Regions from separate parts of the Streptomyces sp. NPDC058880 genome, predicted to be linked through region 1. Evidence: riboswitches for the same ligand, from Rfam matches in the RefSeq annotation. Region 1 holds a riboswitch; the other holds the start of a gene.
What was found. Region 1 has a riboswitch for glycine ahead of gcvT (glycine cleavage system aminomethyltransferase GcvT). Riboswitches for the same ligand answer to the same signal wherever they lie in the genome.
Positions count from the first base shown of each region.

Region 2: it holds a riboswitch for glycine, as region 1 does, so the genes downstream of both, gcvP (aminomethyl-transferring glycine dehydrogenase) here and gcvT (glycine cleavage system aminomethyltransferase GcvT) in region 1, are expected to answer to the same signal.

Region 1 is NZ_JBHYMC010000027.1:25,768-29,281, reverse strand. Features, by position in the region: gene glyA (serine hydroxymethyltransferase) at 1-234, opposite strand, end outside; gene gcvH (glycine cleavage system protein GcvH) at 250-630, opposite strand; gene gcvT (glycine cleavage system aminomethyltransferase GcvT) at 734-1,849, opposite strand; glycine riboswitch at 2,021-2,123, opposite strand; gene ACFW2G_RS17660 (AAA family ATPase) at 2,313-2,990, shown strand; gene ACFW2G_RS17655 (enhanced serine sensitivity protein SseB) at 3,105-3,514, shown strand, end outside.
Region 2 is NZ_JBHYMC010000100.1:8,681-12,194, forward strand. Features, by position in the region: gene ACFW2G_RS31795 (MerR family transcriptional regulator) at 1-28, shown strand, start outside; gene ACFW2G_RS31800 (DNA polymerase IV) at 81-1,484, shown strand; gene ACFW2G_RS31805 (PRC-barrel domain-containing protein) at 1,504-1,869, opposite strand; glycine riboswitch at 1,991-2,089, shown strand; gene gcvP (aminomethyl-transferring glycine dehydrogenase) at 2,286-3,514, shown strand, end outside.

The DNA.
Region 1 (3,514 bases):
CGCGATCTGCTCGACCACGTCGACGTGCTCGCAGCCGCCGTAGTAGCGGCGGCCCGGGTAGCCCTCGGCGTACTTGTTGGTGAGGACCGAGCCCTGGGCCTCCATGACGGCGACCGGAGCGAAGTTCTCCGACGCGATCATCTCCAGGGTGGACTGCTGGCGCACGAGCTCCGCGTCGACGGCTGCGGCGACGTCGGGGTCGAGCTCGTGGAGAGGGGTGTTCAGTACAGACATCAGGATCCCCTGGGGTCAGTTACCGGCGGTGAGCGTGGTGTACTCCTCGAAGGAGAGCGCGTCCTTGGGCTCCTCGGAGAGGCGGACCTTGAACAGCCAGCCGCCCTCGAACGGGGCGGTGTTCACGAGCGCCGGGTCGTCGACGACGTCCTGGTTGGCCTCGACGATCTCGCCGGAGACCGGGGAGTACAGGTCGCTGACCGACTTGGTCGACTCCAGCTCGCCGCAGGTCTCGCCCTCGGTCACGGTGTCGCCGACCTCGGGGAGCTGGGCGTAGACGACGTCACCGAGCGCGTTGGCCGCGAACTCCGTGATACCGACCGTCGCGACGCCGTCCACGACGTCCGACAGCCACTCGTGCTCCTTGGTGTAACGCAGCTTCTCGGGGTTGCTCATGGCCTGATTCTCCTGGATGCGGGGGAGTGGATACGAACTGCGGTCTTGGGTACTGAGACGACGCCGTACGGCTGCCCGGACGGCGGACGTCGTGCGCGGAGGGCTACTTCTGCCGCTTGTAGAACGGCAGCGCGACGACCTCGTACGGCTCATGCGTACCGCGAATGTCGACGCCGACGCCGGAGGTGCCGGGCGCGGCGTGCTCCGCGTCCACGTACGCCATCGCGATCGGCTTGCCCAGCGTCGGGGACGGGGCGCCCGAGGTGACCTCGCCGATGACCTTGCCGTCGGCGACGACGGGGAAGCCGGCGCGCGGGACGCGGCGGCCCTCGGCGATCAGGCCGACCAGCTTGCGCGGGGCCTGGTCGGCGGCCTTCTCGGCGGCGGCCTCCAGGGCGGCGCGGCCGACGAAGTCCCCCTCCTTCTCGAACTTCACGACCCGGCCCAGACCTGCGTCGAACGGGGTCAGGGAGGTGGTCAGCTCGTGCCCGTACAGCGGCATGCCCGCCTCCAGGCGCAGGGTGTCGCGGCAGGACAGGCCGGCCGGAACCAGGCCGACGCCCTCGCCGGCCTTGGTCAGCGCCTGCCACAGCTCCACGGCGTGCTCGGGGGCGACGAACAGCTCGAAGCCGTCCTCGCCGGTGTAGCCGGTGCGTGCGATCAGCGCGGGCACGCCCGCGACGGTGCCCGGCAGGCCCGCGTAGTACTTCAGGCCGTCGAGGTCGGCGTCGGTGAGCGACGCCAGGATGCCGGGGGACTCCGGACCCTGCACGGCGATCAGCGCGTACGCGTCGCGGTCGTCGCGGACCTCGGTGTCGAAGCCGGCGGCACGCTCGGTCAGGGCGTCGAGGACGACCTGGGCGTTGGAGGCGTTGGCGACGACCATGTACTCGGTCTCGCCGAGGCGGTAGACGATCAGGTCGTCGACGATCCCGCCGTCCTCCTGGCAGATGTGCGTGTAGCGGGCACGGCCGACACCGACGGTGGAGATGTTGCCGACCAGCGCGTAGTCCAGGGCCTTGACGGCCTCCGGGCCGGTCAGCGTGATCTCGCCCATGTGCGACAGGTCGAAGAGGCCGGCCTTGGTGCGTACGGCGTTGTGCTCGTCGCGCTCGCTGGCGTACCGCAGCGGCATGTCCCAGCCCGCGAAATCGGTCATGGTCGCACCGAGCGAACGGTGCAGCGCATCGAGGGCGGTCAGGCGGGGGGCAGTGCTCATGGGTGTGGCTCCCGGGTCCCAGGGCATCGACATGACATGACGAGGACGTTCCTCCCCATCTGTCATCGGAACCTGAGAGGTTCGCCGAGAGTTCCGCCGATCGTCCGATCGCCGGTCTCCCCGACTTGCACCTTGGGTGGAGCTGGCGCGCAGCTCGCTTTTCAGATCTGCCTCATCCACGCGGTACGGGGCCTGAGAGATTCAAGGGAGGTTCTTGCTCCTTCGGCGCCCGGCACGGCCTCGCGGCCTGCCGGGACTCTCCCGCGCGGATTCAAGCGGCCGGTATGCAGTTGGTCCAGATGGCGCACATCATTGCACGGCATGCTCGGGATCGGGGGTGGGGGTCCGAAAGTTCGTACGCCCCTCCGAACGGGCCGAGTGGAACCGTGGATGCCGGATTACCGTCTCTTTACACTCGGTGGGAAGGGTCCCGGTGGCCCGACGCGGGGGGAAGGCGAGCACTGTGCGGAGATTCGGAGTGGTGACGGCGACGGGAGCCGTCGAAGCGGTGCCGGCCCAGCGGCGCGGCGCGCGCGAGCGCGGGAGGGCTGCCGACGGCGGCCTCGGCCCCGTGCGCGACCTGCGCGGCCCCGCACTGCGCGGACCCCGGCGGCTCGGCTTCGCCGAGGGCGACATCGTCGTGGTCTCCGGGCTGCCCGGCGGCGGCAAGAGCACGCTGATCAAGCGAGCCGCGCCGGAGGGCGGCGCCGTCGACTCCCAGGACACCCGTGAACGCTGGGAGCGCCGGATGCCCGCCCGGCTGCCCTACGCCGTCTACCGCCCGCTGGTACGCGCCGCGCACTACTGGGGGCTGTACCGGATCCTGCGCTCCGGCGACTCCGTCGTCGTCCACGACTGCGGCACTCAGAGCTGGGTGCGCGCCCTGCTCTCCGCGGCCGCGCGCCGCCGGGGCCGGTCGCTGCACCTCGTCCTCCTGGACAGCAGCCCCGAGGAGGCGCTCTCCGGCCAGGCCGCGCGGGGCCGGGGGGTGTCTGCCTACGCCTTCGCCCGCCACCGCGGCGCCGTGGGCCGCCTGCTGCGCGACGCCGAGGCGGGCCGCCCGCCCGCCGGCTGCGCCTCCGCGACCCTGCTGGACCGCCGCTCGGCCGCCGCCGTGACGGGGATCGGTTTCCACGGCTGACCGCCGGGCCGGGCCGACCCGGATCCCCGGCGGCGGTGCCCGCCCCGCGGCCGGTACCCTGCGGGGCGACACGCGCGGGACCGCACGTGCGGGACCAGACAGGGGCAGGGGCAGATGCAGGGCAGCGGCTGGCCGGAAAATGAGCTGGAGCAGGTGCTCGGGGCGGCGCTCGGGCAGCCGGACGCCGGCGGCCGGATCCTGGAGGTGCTCGGGCGCAGCAGGGTGTGGGTGCCCCTGCCGGGCGGCGGCGGCCCCGACACGGCCGGTCTGGACCTGCCCACCATGGACATCGGCGGGGCGGCGTACGTCCCGGTCTACAGCTCCGAGGCCCAGTTCCTCGCCTGTGTCGGCCCCGGCATGGACTTCGCGGTGGCCCCGGCGGTCGAGTTCGCCCGGGGGCTGCCCCCGCAGCTCGGCATCGCGGTCAATCCGGAGGGCGCCGTCGGCGTCCCGCTGCCCCCGCCCGCCGTCGCCGAGCTCTGCCGTGCGGGCCGCAGCCCGCTCGACGGCTCCGCGACCGGCGG
Region 2 (3,514 bases), on a different contig from region 1:
GGCCGCCCGTCGCAACCGAGCCGGCTGAGCGGCCTGCCCGGGCCGCGGGAATGTCAGTGGCGTAGGGCAGCATCGGTGCCGTGAGAGCCGCCCCGACCATCCTGCATCTGGACATGGACGCCTTCTACGCCTCCGTCGAGCAGGCGTCGAAGCCGAGCCTGCGCGGCAAGGCCGTCATCGTCGGAGGGCTCGGACCACGGGGGGTCGTCGCCACCGCCTCCTACGAGGCCCGACGGTTCGGGGTGCATTCGGCGATGCCCACGGCGCAGGCCAGGCGGCTCTGCCCGAACGGCGCCTACCTGATCCCGCGGTTCACGCTCTACCGGCAGGTCAGCGACGTGGTCATGGCCATGCTGCGGGAACTGTCGCCGCTGGTGGAGCCGCTCAGCCTGGACGAGGCCTTCGTGGACCTGGAGGCGGGCGGGGCGGCCTTCGACTCGCACTTGGCGCGGGCGACGGGCGAGCGGCTGCGGGCCGGCATCACCGCCGCCACCGGGCTCAGCGGGTCCGTGGGGCTGGCCGGGTCGAAGATGCTGGCCAAGGTCGCCTCGGAGGAGGCCAAGCCCGCGGGGCTGCTGCTGATCGAGCCCGGGACCGAGCGGGAACTGCTCGCTCCGATGCCGGTGCGGACTCTGCCGGGGGTGGGGCCGGCCACCGGGGAGCACCTGCGCCGCGCCGGGATCACCACGGTGGGGGACCTGGCGGAGGCCGGGGAGGACGAGTTGGTCCGGATGCTCGGGCGCGCGCACGGCACGGGGCTGTACCGGATGGCGCTGGGCCTGGACGACCGGCCGGTGGTCGCGGAGCGGGACGCCAAGTCGGTGTCGGTCGAGGACACCTTCGACGTGGATCTGCACGACCGGGTGCGGATCCGGGGCGAGGTGCAGCGACTCGCCGACCGGTGCGTGCAGCGGCTGCGGGGCTCCGGGCACTCGGGGCGCACGATCGTGCTCAAGGTGCGGCGCTACGACTTCTCCACGCTGACGCGGTCCGAGACGCTGCGCGGCCCCACGGACGACGCGGCGGTGGTGCGGGAGGCCGCCGCGCGGCTGCTGGAGGCGGTGGACACCACGGGAGGCGTGCGGTTGCTGGGGGTGGGGGTGACCGGCCTGGCGGACTACACGCAGGAGGACCTCTTCGCCCAGTCGCTCGCGGCCGAGCCTCAGGTGGCGGCCGAGGTGGACGGTACGGGCGGTGCGGCCGGGGGAACCGAGCCGGAGGCCGCCGGAGGGGACGAGAAGCCACAGGAGGGGCCGCCGGCGCCCGCGGAGCAGCAAGAGGCTCCCGAGCGCCGCTGGGCGGCCGGAAGCGACGTACGCCACGTGCTGTACGGGCCGGGGTGGGTCCAGGGCAGCGGGGTGGGGCGGGTCACCGTCCGGTTCGAACAGCCCGGGTCGGAGCCCGGCCGGGTGCGGACCTTCCGGGTGGACGACCCGGATCTGGCGCCGTCCGACCCGTTGCCGCTGGTGGGGGAGGCCGCGTAGGGCGGCGCCGGGGCGCGGGTCAGCCCTCGTCGCCCGCCAGCCGGCCGAAGTCGCGGTCGACGTCGGACGGGAGGGCCGTGTCCAGGCCGTAGTGGTGATAGAGCTGGAGTTCCTGCTCGGGGGAGAGGTGGCGGCCGACGCCGAAATCCGGTGCGTCCCTGATGAGGGAGCGTTCGAAGGGCACCCGCAGGGTCTCGCCGACCATCTCGCTCGGCTCCAGCGGCACGAAGGCGTCCCGGCCGAAGAAGCCGGTGCGGACGGCGGCCCATTCCGGGACACCCGTGGCATCGTCGAGATAGACCTCGTCGATGGTGCCGATCTTGGCACCGTTGCGGTCGAACGCCTTGCGGCCGATCAGGCTGCGCGGATCGATGTCGGTCTGCACGGTCCCTCCAAATGGTCGCAACTGTCGCAACTGCTCCCTAGTGACTACAGAAGGGCATTTCCGCAGAGGAGGCCACTCGGGGAGCCTCTTGAACCCCGCTGGTAGGCTGGGTGACGGCTGTCGACCCTGTGCGGGAGAGTCCTCCGAGTGAGCAAGACGGAGGCGCCGAAGGAGCAAATCCTCCCCGGAATCTCTCAGGCATACGTACCGCACGGACGAGGCCACTCTGGAAAGCAGGGCGGGTGCCGGGCGCGCAGTGCCGGTCCCCCTCCTCACCGACGGTGAAAGCCGGAGCTCTCGGGAGACCCCCGTGAGATCCGGTGAAACTCTCAGGTGCAGATGACAGAGGGGGAGGCCGTCCGGGTGCCCGCGCCGTGGTGCCCCTCGCAGGTCATATGACCAGGAGGCCTCCGTACATGACCGCCAACCGCATTCCGCTCTCCCAGCTGGAGCGAGGCATCCCCTTCGAACAGCGCCACATCGGCCCGGATGCCGAGGCGCAGGCGAAGATGCTCGCCCAGGTGGGCTACGGCTCCCTGGACGAACTGACCGCCGCCGCGGTGCCGGATGTGATCAAGACCGCCGACGCGCTCGACCTCCCCGAGGCGCGGACCGAGGCCGAGGTGCTCGCCGAGCTGCGCTCGCTCGCCGACCGCAACCAGGTCCTCACCCCCATGATCGGTCTCGGTTACTACGGGACCTTCACCCCGCCGGTGATCCTCCGCAACGTCATGGAGAACCCGGCCTGGTACACGGCGTACACGCCCTACCAGCCGGAAATCTCGCAGGGCCGCCTCGAGGCCCTCCTGAACTTCCAGACCGTCGTCGCCGACCTCACCGGCCTGCCGACCTCGGGCGCCTCGCTGCTCGACGAGGGCACCGCGGCCGCCGAGGCCATGACCCTGGCCCGCCGCGTGGGCAAGGTCAAGGGCAACGTCTTCCTCGTCGACGCCGACGCCCTGCCGCAGACCATCGCCGTCATCGAGACCCGCGCCGAGCCGATCGGCATCGAGGTCGTCGTCGCCGACCTCTCCGACGGCATCCCCGCCGAGATCGCCGAGCGCGGCGTCTACGGCGTCCTGCTCCAGTACCCGGGTGCCTCCGGCGCCGTCCGGGAGATCAAGCCGGTCATCGACCAGGCGCACGAGCTCGGCGCCATCGTCACCGTCTCGGCCGACCTGCTCGCCCTGACCCTCCTGACGTCCCCGGGCGCCCTCGGAGCCGACATCGCCGTGGGCACCACCCAGCGCTTCGGTGTCCCGATGGGCTTCGGCGGACCGCACGCCGGCTACATGGCCGTCCAGGACAAGCACGCCCGTTCGCTGCCCGGCCGCCTCGTCGGCGTCTCGGTGGACGCGGACGGCAACAAGGCCTACCGCCTGGCCCTGCAGACCCGCGAGCAGCACATCCGCCGCGAGAAGGCCACCAGCAACATCTGCACCGCGCAGGTGCTGCTCGCCGTCATGGCCGGCATGTACGCCGTCTACCACGGCCCGGACGGCCTGCGGACCATCGCCCGCCGCACCCACCGCTACGCGGCGCTGCTCGCCGCCGGTCTGCGGGCCGGCGGAGTCGAGACCGTACACGGCGCCTACTTCGACACGATCACCGTCCGTGTGCCGGGCCGCGCGGCCGAGGTCGTCGC